DNA from 4 places in the Allobosea sp. CCNWLY174 genome. Region 4 is predicted to be linked to each of the others. Evidence: predicted binding sites of a transcription regulator. Region 4 holds the regulator's gene; each other region holds the start of a gene.

Evidence for each region. The regulator LexA, encoded in region 4, represses DNA repair genes until DNA is damaged. The targets are predictions, from matches to a motif close to TGTTCNNNNTGTGTTCNG.
Region 1: the regulator LexA is predicted to act here: its motif matches at 2,914-2,931, upstream of V7S63_RS05865 (ATP-dependent helicase).
Region 2: the regulator LexA is predicted to act here: its motif matches at 1,495-1,512, upstream of recA (recombinase RecA).
Region 3: the regulator LexA is predicted to act here: its motif matches at 1,766-1,783, upstream of V7S63_RS21300 (ImuA family protein).

Annotation. Positions count from the first base shown of each region.
Region 1 covers NZ_JBBBBQ010000001.1:1,201,150-1,204,778, reverse strand. Annotated here, with positions in the region: gene V7S63_RS05875 (amino acid ABC transporter permease) at 1-28, shown strand, start outside; gene V7S63_RS05870 (amino acid ABC transporter ATP-binding protein) at 25-819, shown strand; gene V7S63_RS05865 (ATP-dependent helicase) at 827-2,887, opposite strand; gene V7S63_RS05860 (DoxX family protein) at 3,076-3,465, shown strand; gene V7S63_RS05855 (hypothetical protein) at 3,495-3,629, opposite strand, start outside.
Region 2 covers NZ_JBBBBQ010000005.1:269,760-273,388, reverse strand. Annotated here, with positions in the region: gene alaS (alanine--tRNA ligase) at 1-137, opposite strand, end outside; gene recA (recombinase RecA) at 323-1,408, opposite strand; gene V7S63_RS17500 (hypothetical protein) at 1,579-2,094, shown strand; gene V7S63_RS17495 (hypothetical protein) at 2,100-2,564, opposite strand; gene V7S63_RS17490 (TetR/AcrR family transcriptional regulator) at 2,597-3,181, opposite strand; gene V7S63_RS17485 (crotonase/enoyl-CoA hydratase family protein) at 3,268-3,629, shown strand, end outside.
Region 3 covers NZ_JBBBBQ010000008.1:97,340-100,968, forward strand. Annotated here, with positions in the region: gene V7S63_RS21290 (AEC family transporter) at 1-549, opposite strand, end outside; gene V7S63_RS21295 (DUF808 domain-containing protein) at 618-1,619, opposite strand; gene V7S63_RS21300 (ImuA family protein) at 1,793-2,623, shown strand; gene V7S63_RS21305 (Y-family DNA polymerase) at 2,541-3,629, shown strand, end outside.
Region 4 covers NZ_JBBBBQ010000001.1:250,469-254,097, forward strand. Annotated here, with positions in the region: gene V7S63_RS01210 (ComEC/Rec2 family competence protein) at 1-1,109, shown strand, start outside; gene lexA (transcriptional repressor LexA) at 1,103-1,840, opposite strand; gene V7S63_RS01220 (molybdopterin molybdotransferase MoeA) at 2,174-3,385, opposite strand; gene moaC (cyclic pyranopterin monophosphate synthase MoaC) at 3,388-3,629, opposite strand, start outside.

The DNA.
Region 1 (3,629 bases), 950 kb from region 4:
GCCGGTCATCGCGGAGGCAACCCCATGAGCCGGATCGCTAGAGAGGCCGCGCCGCTGGTCAGCGCCCGCAACGTTCACAAATCCTTCGGCCACAACGAGGTGCTGAAGGGCATCGATCTCGACGTCATGCCCGGCGAGGTCGTCGTCGTGCTCGGCCCGTCGGGCTCCGGCAAGTCGACCTTCCTGCGCTGCATCAACCATCTGGAGGCGATCGATCGCGGCTCGATCATGGTCGCCGGCGAGCAGATCGGCTACCGGCTCAGCGGCGGGCGGCTTATCAAGTTGTCGCCGCGCGCCATCGCGGTGCAACGCCGCCAGATCGGCATGGTCTTCCAGCAATTCAATCTTTTCCCGCACATGACGGCGCTGGAGAACATCATCGAGGCTCCGGTCGGCGTCCATGGCCACAGCCGCAAGGACGCGACCGACTACGCCATGGAGCTGCTCGGCCGCATCGGGCTGACCGAGAAGGCGAACGCCTATCCGCGCCAGCTCTCCGGCGGCCAGCAGCAGCGCGTCGCCATCGCCCGGGCGCTGGCGATCCGGCCGAAGCTGATGCTGTTCGACGAGCCGACCTCTGCGCTCGATCCCGAGCTCGTCGGCGAGGTGCTTACGACCATGCGCGATCTCGCCGGCCAGGGCCTGACCATGATCGTCGTCACCCATGAGATCGGTTTTGCCCGCGAGGCGGCCGACCGCGTCGTCTTCATGGATGGCGGCCTCGTCGTCGAGCAGGGGAGGCCGGAAGAGGTGCTCGCCAATCCGAGCCATCCGCGCACGCGCCTCTTCCTCAGCCGCTTCATCCGCGAAGCGGCCTGAGGGCAGCTCAGCGCCACATGCCGCGCATCTTGGCGCGCACGTCGATCTTCGGGCCGGCGGAAACCGGCCGCGAGCCGGCCTGTGCCGCCAGCGGCCAGGCGCGCCGCTGGAAATGCTTCAGCAGCGTGTTCGGGATGAAGCGCGTGCGCGCCGCATAGACGTGCCGGTCGCCGGTTGACGACTGGCCATGCGTGAAGAAGCGCTGCGGCACCATAAGATGCAGATCGTCCTTGGCGCGCGTCATCGCGACATACAGCAGCCGGCGCTCCTCCTCGATCTCGTCCTTGGCGCCGGTGCCGAGATCGATCGGGATGCAGCCGTCGACGACGTTCATCACGAAGACCGACTTCCATTCCTGCCCCTTGGCCGAATGGATGGTCGAGAGGATCAGATAGTCCTCGTCGAGATGCGGCACGCCGGCCTGATCGCTGGTCGCGTCCGGCGGGTCGAGCGTCAGCTCGGTCAGGAAGCGCTCGCGCGAGGGATAGCCACCGGCGATCTGCTCGAGCTGCAGCAGGTCGGCCTGCCGCGTCGTCGCGTCTTCATGGATGCGCTCCAGATGCGGCTCGTACCAGAGCCTTGCCCGCTCGATCTCGGCCGGCCAGCCCGACATGCCCGAGCGCAGCGCTTCGATCGCCTCGACGAAGGCGATCCAGTCCTCTCCCGCGCGCGCAGGCGCCGGAGCATGGCGAAGAGCTTCCGCCCCGTCCGGCGCCTGCGCCAGGTGCTCGATGACACGCTGGGCCGATGTCGGCCCGACGCCTGGCATGAGCTGCATCACGCGGAAGGCCGAGACCCGGTCGCGCGGGTTCTCGACGAAGCGCAGCAGCGCGAGCAGGTCCTTGACGTGGGCGGCGTCGAGGAATTTCAGCCCGCCGAATTTCACGAACGGGATGTTCCGGCGCGTCAGCTCGATCTCGAGCGGGCCGCTATGATGCGAGGCGCGGAAGAGCACCGCCTGCTGCTTCAGGGTCGTGCCGGCCTCGCGGTTCTCCAGGACCTGTTCGGCGATGAAGCGCGCCTGGTCGGCCTCGTCCCGGACATTGACCAGCTCGGGCGCGGCACCCGTCGCCCGGTCGGTCCAGAGGTTCTTGGTGAAGCGCTCGGCAGCCAGGTCGATCACCGCGTTGGCGGCGCCGAGGATCGCCTGCGTCGAGCGGTAGTTCTGGTCGAGCGTGATCACCTCAGCGGGTGGCGAGAAGGCGAGCGGGAAGTCGAGGATGTTGCGGACGGTCGCGGCGCGGAAGGAATAGATCGACTGCGCGTCGTCGCCGACCACGGTCAGCCCGCGGCCATCGGGCTTCAGCGCCAGCAGGATCGACGATTGCAGCCGGTTGGTGTCCTGGTATTCGTCGACCATGACGTGGTCGAAGCGTGCCCCGACATCGGCCGCGAGGTCGCCATCACACATTGCCTGCGCCCAGTAGAGCAGCAGGTCGTCGTAATCGAGCACGTTCTGCTGCTGCTTGGCCTCGACGTACGATCCGAAGAGCTGCTTCAGCTCCTCAGCCCAGGCGATGCACCACGGATAGGACAGGCGCAGCACATCCTCGATCGGCTGCTCGGCGTTGACGCAGCGCGAATAGATCGAGAGGCAGGTTCCCTTGGTCGGGAAGCGCGCCTCGGTCTTCGAGAAGCCGAGCTCGTGCCGGACCAGGTTCATCAGGTCGGCGGCGTCCTCCCGATCATGGATGGTGAAGGCGGGATCGAGCCCGATCTGCTCGGCGAGGTCGCGCAGCAGCCGCGCGCCGACGCCATGGAAGGTGCCGGCCCAGTTCAGCGCATCGACCGCGACCCCGGCGCCGTCGCCCATCACCTTGCGGGCGATGCGCTCGACGCGGCGGATCATCTCCGAGGCGGCGCGGCGCGAGAAGGTCATCAAGAGGATGCGCCGCGGATCGGCGCCGCAGACCAGCAGATGGGCGACGCGGTGCGCCAGCGTGTTGGTCTTGCCGGAGCCGGCGCCGGCGATGATCAGCACCGGCGGGGCAGGGGCCGCATCGCCGCCATGCGAGACCGCGCGCCGCTGCGCCGGATTGAGGCTGTCGAGATAGACGTGCGCGTTCATGCGTGATTCGACCTGTGCTCGCAAAGGGGAACATAACATGCACGGTCGGGGCAACGTCGAATGACGTCACCGGCCATGTCACGCGTCAGCAAGAAGCCAGGCCCGGCAAGGCCCGGACCGCCGGATCGTTCCTGTCATGCGATGACGAGCGCTGAGGTTTTCTGGCACCGGGATCGAGGGAGATGCGTATGACCAAGAATGCCATGCTCTGGACGGGCCGCGTCCTGACCGGGCTTTTCGCCCTCTTCATGCTGGGCGCGTCGGTGACGCCCAAGCTGCTGCGCATGCCGGTGGCCGAGGAGACGATGGCGCAGCTCGGCTGGCCGGCCGGCTATGCCTTCATGATCGGCCTGATCGAGCTGGCCTGCCTCGTCCTCTACCTCGTTCCGCGCACGGCACTGCTAGGTGCGATCCTGATGATGGGCCTGCTCGGCGGGGCGATGGCGACGCAGATCCGGGCCGGGAGCCCGCTCTTCAGCCATATTCTCTTCAGCCTCTATCTCGGGCTGTTCATGTGGGGCGGCCTGTGGCTCCGCGACGGGCGGCTGCGCGCCCTTTTTCCGGTCGTTCGAGCGTAGCGGCTGGCGGCGGGCCCGGCAGCGCCGGTCTAGTCGCCCTCCAGCTGCCTGGCGCGCTCCAGCGCGAGGGCGGTGCCCTTCTCAATGAAGTCTGCAATCAGCGCCAGTTCGTCGACGCTGTATTGCCGCATCAGCGCGGCTGAGCGCTCTGCCATCGGCGCGAA
Region 2 (3,629 bases), on a different contig from region 4:
AACTGCACCATGCCGGAATTGGCGAACATCAAGGTCGGGTCGTTGCGCGGCACGAGCGGGCTCGACGGCACCACTTCATGGCCGTTCGACTTGAAGTAATCGAGGAAGGTCGACCTGATCTCGTTGACGCCGCTCATCGCAATCTTGGCTCTGTTCTGGTGGGGCCGGCCGGCCCGGCGCAGTGGTTCTAGTCAGCCCATGTGCGCCTGTCCAGAAAGCGCCCGCAAGGACGCCATACCGGCAAGCTGCTGACCACAAAACGGAAACGGGCGACCCGAAGGCCGCCCGTCGACTTAACTACCCCAAGCGCGGGTTTGAAGGCTCAGGCTTCGCCCTCGTCGAGGTCCTCGGCAGTCGGATCGGCGTTCTCCAGGATACGCTCGGCGACCAGGCCGGAATTCTGGCGGATCGTCGTCTCGATCTTGGCGGCGACGTCGGGATTGGCCTTGAGGAAGCTCTTGGCATTCTCGCGACCCTGGCCGAGGCGCTGGCTGTCGAAGGAGAACCAGGCGCCGGATTTCTCGACGATGCCGGCCTTGACGCCGAGATCGACCAGTTCGCCGGCCTTCGAGATGCCTTCGCCGAACATGATGTCGAACTCGACCTGCTTGAAGGGCGGCGCGACCTTGTTCTTGACGACCTTGACGCGGACCTGGTTGCCGGTCGCTTCGTCACGCTCCTTCAGCGTCGAGACGCGACGGATGTCGAGGCGGACCGAAGCGTAGAACTTGAGCGCATTGCCGCCGGTGGTCGTCTCGGGCGAGCCGTACATCACGCCGATCTTCATGCGGATCTGGTTGATGAAGATGACCATGCAGTTCGAGCGCGAGATCGAGGCGGTGAGCTTGCGCAGCGCCTGGCTCATCAGACGCGCCTGCAGGCCGGGCTGGTTGTCGCCCATCTCGCCCTCGATCTCGGCACGCGGCGTCAGCGCCGCGACCGAATCGACGACGAGCACATCGATCGCGCCGGAGCGGACCAGCGTGTCGGTGATCTCGAGCGCCTGCTCGCCGGTGTCGGGCTGCGAGATCAGCAGGTCGTCGAGGTTGACGCCGAGTTTGCGGGCATAGACCGGGTCGAGCGCGTGCTCGGCGTCGACGAAGGCGCAGACGCCGCCCTTCTTCTGGGCTTCGGCGATGGTGTGGAGCGCGAGCGTGGTCTTGCCGGAGGATTCAGGGCCGTAGATCTCGACGACCCGGCCGCGCGGCAGGCCGCCGACGCCCAGCGCGATGTCGAGCCCGAGCGAGCCGGTCGAGACCGTCTCGATCTCGATCGCCTGCTGGTTCTTGCCCAGGCGCATGATCGAGCCCTTGCCGAAAGCCCGTTCGATCTGCGAGAGCGCCGCATCGAGCGCCTTGGCCTTGTCCATAGAAGAGCCTTCCACGAGCCTGAGATTTGCCTGATTCACGACGTGCGCTCCTTATGGCAGGGGCGCGACCACATCTCAATCCGCGCCATGGCGATGACTATGGTCATGGTTTGTTCTCTCTCGCAAGTTCTTTTTTTGTTCTTGTTCCAGCGCGTCCCGGTTGTGGTCCTGCAGGATGATCGCGACCGGCTCCCAGGGTATAAGGCGTCATGCGCAAGTCCCTGATCAAGCTCCTCCTGATCCCGCTCGACCTCGTCGTCGGGTTCGTCATTCTGGTCGACGAACTGCTGCGGCCGCTCTACCGGCCGCTGATCGCCTGGTTCGCCTCGCTCAGGCTGGTGGCGCGGCTGGAAGATGCGATCGGGCGGCTGCCGCCCTATGGCGCGCTGGTCGCGCTGGCGATCCCCTTCGCCATCGTCGAGCCGCTGAAGCTGCTCGGCCTGGTGTTCCTGGCGCGCGGGGCGCTCACGGCCGGCATCGTCACGACCGCGGTCGGCCATCTTGCCGGCTTCCTGCTGGTCGAGCGCGTCTACCATGCCGGGCGAGCGCAACTCCTCACCATTCCCTGGTTCGCGCGGATCATGGGCTGGATCGATGCCATCCGTCAGGCGGTGATCGGGCGGATCAAGGCCAGCGCTGCCTGGCGGCGGGCGGTCGAACTCGTGCAGGTGGTGCGTGAGCGCTTGCGAGGCGTGAGGCTCTGGCTCGCCAGCCTGCGCGCCTGATGCGCTCAATCCTCCGGATCGGCCTGCCAGGCGGCCGCGAGCCGTTCCAGCTCCAGCGTGTAGCAATACAGCGCGAAGACGATGGCGAGCAGCAGGCCGGAGCGCCAGACCAGGCTGAAGCCGTCGCCGAGCTTGGTCAGCTCCGGCAGGTGACGCAGGAAATAGAGCGAGGCGAGCGCACCGCCGACGATCGCACCGAGGCGGGCGGCGAAAGCCAGCAGATGGCCGAGAGCCAGGCTGTGGAAGCCTGTGGGCACCGGCAGTCGGTACAGGCGGCTCCAGTAGCAAAACTGACCCAGCAACGCCGCCACGCAGATCTGAATCAGGATCTCGGTCGGTAGCATCTGCTGCTCGCCGATATGCGCGACCAGCACGCGGAAGGCGATGTGGATGTGGAAGAGGATCACCAGCGCGCAGGCCGTCTGCACGATCAGCAACAGCGTGTAGGCGAGGACCGGCCTTTGCGTCATGCGGCTCACGATAGAGGGCCGTCAGGCGCCGATCAAACCGCCTGGCTTTGCGCCGTCGCAGCGAGCGAGGCGGCGGCGCGGCCGGCGGCCTCGACATAGGCGGGGTCGCGATGGACGAGCATGACCGAGAAGGCGCCGTCCATGAGCAGCACGACCTGGCGGGCGAGTTCGTCGGGGGCGACGGCGCCATGCTCGGCGCAGGCGCCGGCGAGCCAGCGCTCGAAGCCTGCCTTGTGGCGCGCGCCGATCCTGATCGCGGGATGGCCGGGCAGGTTGGCGAGCTCCGCGGCGGTGCGCAGGAAGCCGCAGCCCTTCCAGCGCGGATGGCGGGCGGAGCGCGCGAGGTTCTGGAAGATCGCCTCGATCTTCTGCGGCAGGCCGCCCTCGGCCTTGTCGAACCAGCCGGCCATCAGCTTGAGATTGGGCTGGTCGCGCGCCTCGAGATAGGCGGCGACGAGCTCGTCCTTGCTCTCGAAATGGTAGTAGAGCGTGCGCTTGGTGACGCCGGCCTTCTCAGCCACCGCATCGACGCTGACGGCGCGGATGCCCTCGCTATAGAAGAGCTTGCTGGCGGCCTCGATGATGCGGGTGCGCGTCGGCTTGTCGGGTTCGGTCATGCCTCGATGTATACCGTACAGGTAGTATACATCGTCAAGCCGGGCGTGCAGCTTCGATCGGTCGAAACCGGAAGAAGGCCAAGGCCATGCCCGATAATGATCCCATCCTGATTCAACAGCGCGAGGCGATTGCGACGCTGACGCTGAACCGGCCCGAGAAGCTGAATGCGCTGAGCTACGGTCTGATCGACCGCCTGCTCGAAGTCCTCGATGCGATCGAGGTCGATCCTTCGGTCCGGGCGGTGATCCTGACCGGCGCGGGCGAGCGCGCCTTTTCGGCCGGCGGCGACATCCATGAATTCTCGCGGAGCGTCGCGGCCGGGCCGGAGCAGGCGGTGCGCGATTTCGTCCGCCGCGGGCAGAAGCTGACGGCGCGGCTGGAGGCCTTCGGCAAGCCGGTGATCGCGGCGGTGAACGGGCTCGCCTATGGCGGCGGCTGCGAGGTCAC
Region 3 (3,629 bases), on a different contig from region 4:
GAACGGGTTGACGATCGTACCGCGGACGAGCCTGGCCGCGATCGCAAGTGGCGAGCCCTGGCCGCGTCCGGCCTCGATCAGCCCGATCGAGAGCGGCACGATCAGGGCGGTGTCGCAGATCAGTCCGATCGCAATCGGCGCCGCGGCGCTGTCGCCGAGGAAGGCGAGCATCAGCGGGATGCCGAGGAAGGCGAAATTGCCGCCGACCAGTGCCTGGCCGCGTGACACCGCGTTGGGGAAGGGCAGGCCGAGCAGGCGCCGTTGCAGCAGGATCGCGAGCGCCAGCACCGCGACGCCGATCAGGGCGAGAGCGGCGAAGAAGACGCCGTTCCACAATTCCGCGATCGGCTGGCGCGACATCACCCGCAGGACCATCGCCGGCGTCGCCACCATGAAGGCGAATGTGTTGAACACCCTGACTGTGTCGGCCGCGAACAGGCTGCGCCAGGCGGTGAAGGCGCCGAGCGCGATCACCGCGAAGAAGGGCGTACTGGTGGCGAGGAATTGCAGCATGAACGGACCGGTTGCCCGCGCGACGGGCTTGTCCAATCGCGCTAGCAGATTTCAGCAAGGCGCGCGGCTGCCGCAGACGCATGGGGCCTGCGCTTGGGCGGCGCTCAATGCCGCTTCGCCTCGGCGGCGGCAGTCTTCGTGCCGCTGCCACGCCGCGCCTTCAGCACCGGCTCGACGACGAAATGCATGCCGACGAGGCAGAGCCCGCCGATGACGAGTCCGAAAACCGCGGAGGCGGCCGCCGTGGTCAGCCATTCGAGCGCACCCTTGAGCGCCGGCCAGGCGCCTCCGACCGCGACGGCGACGGCATGGATGGCATGCTCGATCCCGGCGAGCCCATAGCCGGCGAGGCCATGGATGATGATGCCGCCGCCGACCCAGAGCATCGCCGCCGTGCCGACCGCGCTCAGCACCTTGAGGAAGGGCGGCATGCCGGTGACGAGGCCGCGCCCGAGGAGCCGGATCGGGAGGATACTGCTGCGCGCCAGCGCGACGCCGGCATCGTCCGCCTTCACGATCAGGGCGACGACGCCATAGACCAGCACGGTCATGCCGAGGCCGACCACGGCCAGCACCAGCGCCTGCATCCAGAAGGACGAGTCGGTAACGCCGGAGAGCGTGATCGCCATGATCTCGGCCGAGAGGATGAAGTCGGTCTTGATCGCGCCAGCGATCTTCTGGTCTTCGAGCTGCTTTGCGTCGAGGATATCGGTGCCGCCCTCGCCGGCGGCCTCGTCGTGATGCGCGTGCGGTACGACGAGCTCGTAGACCTTCTCGAAGCCTTCGAAGCAGAGATAGGCGCCGCCCGCCATCAAGAGCGGCGTTATCGCCCAGGGCGCGACGAGGCTGAGCACCAGCGCCGCCGGCAGCAGGAAGATGAGCTTATTCTTCAGCGAGCCGAGCGCGATCTTGCCGATGATCGGCAATTCGCGCTCCGCCGCGAAGCCGACCGCGTAGCGCGGGGTCACCGCTGCGTCGTCGATGACGATACCGGCTGCCTTGGCGCCGGCCTTGGTCGCTTGCGCGGCGGCATCGTCGAGCGCGGCCGCGGCGACCTTGGCCAGGGCTGCGACGTCGTCGAGAAGGGCGAACAGTCCCGAACTCATGGCGGTCTCCAGGCGAGGCCGCGGGCTTGCGGCGCACAGCGGATAGGTGATCCGATTTGCCCCGATATGACAGCAGCGAGCCGCTCGCAGGCAAGCGGAAGCGGATGCGGACTTGACTCCGGCGCGTTTTGGAGTCGCTTTATGACTGGAACAAAAAGTGAACATGTGACCCTATGGCAGACGCCTCCACCCGATCCCTGACAGCCTTACGGCAGAGCCTCGCTCTGGCGGGGCTGGCGCGCGAGCTTTCGCCGGTGGAGCGGGTCGCGTTCGGATCGCCCTCGCTGGACGAGCCGCTGGGGGGAGGGATCGCGCGCGCCGCCTTGCATGAGGTCTACGCCGCGGCCGGGGCCGACCTGCCCGCCGCCACGGGCTTCGCCGCGGCGCTGGCTTTGCGCGCTGCCGGCTCGCGGCCAGTGCTCTGGGTCCGGCAGGATTTCCTCGATGCCGAGGCCGGACAGCTGCATCCGCCGGGCCTGGCCGAGCTCGGGCTCGATCCCGCGCAGATCCTGCTGGTCCGGGTCCGGGATGGCGAGGGCGCGCTGCGGGCCGGCGCGGAAGCGGCACGTTGCGCCGCGCTCGGGGCGACCCTGATCGAGCCCTGGGGCGCGCCGCGCCAGTTCGACCTGACCGCCAGTCGGCGCCTCGCGCTGGCGGCGGAGGCGTCCGGCGTCCTGACCTTGCTGCTGCGGGTGGCGGCAGAGCCGCAGCCCAGCGCCGCCAGCACGCGCTGGCAGGTGCGCCCCTTGCCGTCGCGGGCGCGGGAGGCGGAGGCGCCGGGCGATCCCGCCTTCGGATTGCGGCTGCTGCGCCATCGCGGCGGCCTGGGTGAGCGTGAGTGGCGTGTGGAGTGGAACCGTGACGAGCGATGTTTCCGGGACAGGATCGGGAGCGAGGGAGGCAGCAAGAATGGAGCGGGATATGCAGCGCCGCTATCTCGCCCTCTGGTTTCCCTATCTGGCGAGCGAGCGCCTGCGCCGCCGGGGCTCCGCCGGGCCGGATGAGCGTCCGCTCGTCCTGGTCGAGAAGGATCGCGGTGCGCTGCGTCTCGCCGATTGCGACCAGCGCGCCTTCAAGCTTGGCCTGACCCGCGGCCTGACCCTGGCCGATGCCCGCGCCCGTATCCCCGAGTTGACAGTGGTCGAGGCTGATCCGGCTGCCGACCGGCGCCTGATCGAATGGCTTGCCGCACTATGCGATCGCTTCACCCCGCTCGTCGCGCTCGATCCGCCGCATGGGCTCGTGCTCGACATCACTGGCTGCGCCCATCTCTTCGGCGGCGAGGCGGCGCTGCGCCAGCGCGTCGGCCGCAGCATGGATTGGCTCGGTCTCACTGTCTTCGCCAGCATCGCCGGCACGCCGCAGGCGGCGCGCGCCCTCTCCCGCTTCGGTCGCTGCGCCATCTCGCTGCCGGGCGAGGATGAGCAGCGCACGCTGCCGCTATCGGTCTCCGCGTTGGAGGCTTCGTCCGAGACGGTGATCGCCTTGTCGCGTGCCGGGCTGAAGACGCTGGGAGATCTCGCCGGCCGCCCTTCGCACACGCTCGCCGCCCGCTTCGGCGAGGCGCTCGTCACGAAGCTGCGCCGCGTTCTCGGCCATGAGGATGCCCGGATCACGCCCCTGCGTCCGCCGCCCGATTGCGTGGTCGAGCGCCATTTCCCCGATCCTTTGCAGGATACCGACGGGCTTGAGGAGATCGTCGCCCACCTGCTCGGCGAGGCCGGTCGCCTGCTCGAGGCCCGCGGCGAGGGCGGCCGCGCCTTCGAGGTCAGTTTCTTCCGCAGCGACGGCGCCGTGCGCCGGCTTCAGCTGGAGACCGGCCGGCCCTCGCGCGACGTCGCCGCGATCCTGCGGCTCTATCGCGAGCGTATCGACAGCCTGGCCGACCCGCTCGACCCCGGCTTCGGCTATGACGCGATCAGGCTCGCTGTGCCGGTCTGCGAGCCCCTCGGCACGCCGCAGGCGAGCCTCGACGGGCGCGCCGTCGAGGAGGAGGCGGTCGCCGATCTC
Region 4 (3,629 bases):
CTCTGTCCGCGATCATCGTGCTGCTGCGGGAGCCGGAGGCGCTGCTCGGGCCGAGCTTCCAGATGTCGTTCGGAGCGGTCGCGGCGCTGATCGCCTTCGCCGAGCGCTGGCAGGAGCGGGCGCCCGATGCCGCCGCCGCCGCATGGCCCTGGCCGCTGCGCCCGCTCTGGCTCTCGGCCGTGGGAATCCTGACCACCACCATGGTCGCGACCGCGGCGACGGCGCCCTATGGCGTCTACCATTTCCAGACCTTCAACCCGTTCGGCCTGCTCGGCAACGCGCTGGCGCTGCCCTTCGTCTCGCTGATCGTGATGCCCGCCGCGGTCTTCGGCGTGCTTGCCTATCCGTTCGGACTCGACTGGCCGGCCTGGGCGCTGATGGGCTGGGCCTCCGGATATGTACTCCAGCTCGCCCATTGGGTCGCCGGCATCGACCGCTCCACCGTGGTGCTGCCCGCTTTCGGCTCGACCGCGCTGATCCTGTTCTCGCTGTCGTTGCTCTGGCTGACCTTGTGGACGACGGCGCTGCGCTTCCTTGCCGCGCTGCCCTTGGTCGGCGGGCTGGCGCTGGCCTCGGCCCCGTCGCGGCCCGACATCCTGATCGAGCGAGACGGCTCGGGTGTGCTGGTGCGGGGGCCGGAGGGCAAGATGGTGCTGGCCGGCAAGCCGAGCCGCTTCGTGCTCACGCAATGGCTGCATGCCGACGGCGATTCGCGTGCGCCCGACGATGCGGCGCTGCGCAATGGCGCCGCTTGCGATCCGCGTGGCTGCGTCATCCGCCTCCCGGATGGCCGCTCGGTAGCCTATACGCGCGACCGGATCGCCTTGGTCGAGGACTGCCTGCGCGCCGATCTCGTGGTGACGTCGCTCTACTGGACAGCACCTTGCGCAGCCCGCCTGATCGACCGCAGCGCGCTCATGCGCGACGGCGCGACGGCGTATCATGCGGCCCGCGGCGGCTGGCGCGCCTATACGGCCGACGAGGTCACGCGCCTGCGCCCCTGGACCCGGGCGCGACCGGAACCGAAGCCGGCGTCAGAACCAGCGCCTGCTCCGGCAACTGCAGCCGCAACTGCGGAGCCGGCACAGGATGCCGAGGCGATTCAGTAGCGCCGCATCAGGTTGACGAGCCGGCCCTGGATCTTGACCCGGTCGGGCCCGAGCACGCGCGTCTCATAGGCCGGGTTGGCGGCTTCGAGCGCGATCGAGGAGCCGCGCTTGCGCAACCGCTTCAGCGTCGCTTCCTCGTCGTCGATCAGGGCGACGATGATGTCGCCGGTATTGGCGGTGTCCTGCTTGCGGATGACGACGGTGTCGCCGTCGAGGATGCCGGCCTCGATCATCGAATCGCCGCGGACTTCCAGGGCATAATGCTCGCCGCCGCCGAGCATGTCGGCCGGCATCGTGACGCTGTGGCTGCGGTCCTGGATCGCCGAGATCGGCGTGCCGGCGGCGATGCGGCCCATGACCGGGATCGAGACGGTTGAGCGCCCGCTGTCTTCCGCAGCCGATGGTCGCGGCTTCGTCAGATTGGCTGCCGGCGTCGGGGAAGGCGGGGTCTGACCGAGGCCGCCCTGGACAACGGAGGGGCTGAAGCGGCCGCGCTGTGCCTGCGGCCCGCCGATGCCGTCCGGCATCTTGATGACTTCGAGCGCACGTGCCCGGTTCGGAAGCCGGCGAATGAAGCCGCGCTCCTCCAGCGCCATGATCAGCCGGTGGATGCCGGATTTGGAACGCAGATCGAGCGCATCCTTCATCTCGTCGAAGGAGGGCGGCACGCCGGATTCCCGCAGGCGCTCCTGGATGAAGCGAAGCAGTTCAAACTGTTTGCGTGTCAGCATGGTCGCGCCGCTCGCCTCTCGGGCTAGAATCGAAACAAAGCACGAACACCATACGCGTTCGCCTTGTGTTCCGCAAGGGGAGCGCTGTGATGAGAACTGATCCTATTTGAGACATGCCGTCCCGGGCGACTGCATGGAGACCGGGATCCCGAAAGAGGTTCCGGAATGGATCCCGGATCGGCGCCGCTGCGCGGCTTGTCCGGGATGACAACCTGAGAGCGGGAGAGTTGACTAAAGCAACTCCGCAATTCTCCGAACCGCGGAATTGCTTTAGGTCTTCGCTTTATCGCATTTTCTTCACGCGAACCGGTGTCCACTTCGCTCGAAAATGCTCTAGCGCAGCCGGATGACGCGGCAGGGATCGCCGGCCTTGGCAGGCTCGGCGAAAGCCGGGCGGATCACCAGCGCCTCGGCCCGCGACAGGTTCGCCAGCATCGAGGAATCCTGCTTGGCGAAGGGCCTGACCCGTCGCTCGCCCTCAATGATCTCGGTGGTGGCACGCAGATAGTCCTGGCGCTCGTCATTGGCCGGCAGGTCGACGGCCAGAGTGGCGGGCTCGCTGCGGTCGCGCTCGGGATCGGCGATGCCGAGCAGCGCCTCGACCAGCGGCATGGCAAAGAGATGGCCGCAGACGATCGAGGAGACCGGGTTGCCGGGCAGGCCAAGCGCGACCATCGGGCCGAGGCGGCCCATCATCATCGGCTTGCCCGGGCGCATTGCGATCTTCCAGAAACCGAGCGCCATGCCCTGCGCCTTCAGGGCCGCCTGGACGAGATCGTGCTCGCCGACGGAAGCACCGCCGAGGGTGATCAGGACATCGGCGCCGGCGGCGCGCGCCGCCTCGATCTTGGCGGCCAGATTGGGGTGGTTGTCGCGGGCGATGCCGAGATCGAGCGCCGTGCCGCGGGCCTCCTCGATCAGCGCGGCGAGAGCGAAGCTGTTCGAGGCGACGATCTGGTCGGGGCCGACCGGCTCGCCCGGCAGGACGAGTTCGTCGCCGGTGGCGAGGATCGCGACCAGCGGCTTGCGGCGGACCGAAAGCGTCGGGTGGCCGGCAGCGGCGGCCAGACCGAGCGCAGCGCTATCGAGGCGACGACCGGCCTTGAGCAGAATCTCGCCAGTCTGAAAATCCAGCCCGGCCGGGCGGATGAACTGGCCCTTGCCCGCTGGCTTGACGACGCGGATGACCTGGCCGCCGACGCCCTCGGCATGCTCCTGGATCAGGATCGCATCGGCACCGTCGGGGATCGGCGCGCCGGTGAAGATGCGTACCGTCTCGCCGGGCCCGACCTGGCCGGAAAAGCCGCGGCCGGCGGCGGATTCGCCGACGACCTTGAGCTCTTTGCCCAGGGTGAGATCGGTGGCGCGGGCGGCGTAGCCATCCATGGCCGAATTGGCGAAGGGCGGCTGGGTCCTGAGCGCCGCGACGTCCTCAGCCAGCACCCGGCCGGCGCAGTGCGCCAGCGCCAGCGTCTGCGCCGGCGTCGGGCCGGGCACGCTGTCGAGCAGCGCCTTGAGCGCGACCGGGACGGGGGTGAGGCTCATGCCTATGGTCCTGCGATCTCGTAGGTTCCGGACTTCCCGCCGGATTTATGCACGAGTCGGACGCCTTCGATATGCATGGCGCGATCGACCGCCTTCACCATGTCGTAGACAGTGAGGCAGGCGACGCTGACGGCGGTCAGCGCCTCCATCTCGACTCCGGTCTTGCCGGTCAGCTTGACCTCGGCGCGGACGCGCACGCCCGGCAGGGTTTCGTCGATCGACAGGTCCACGGAAATCTTGCTGA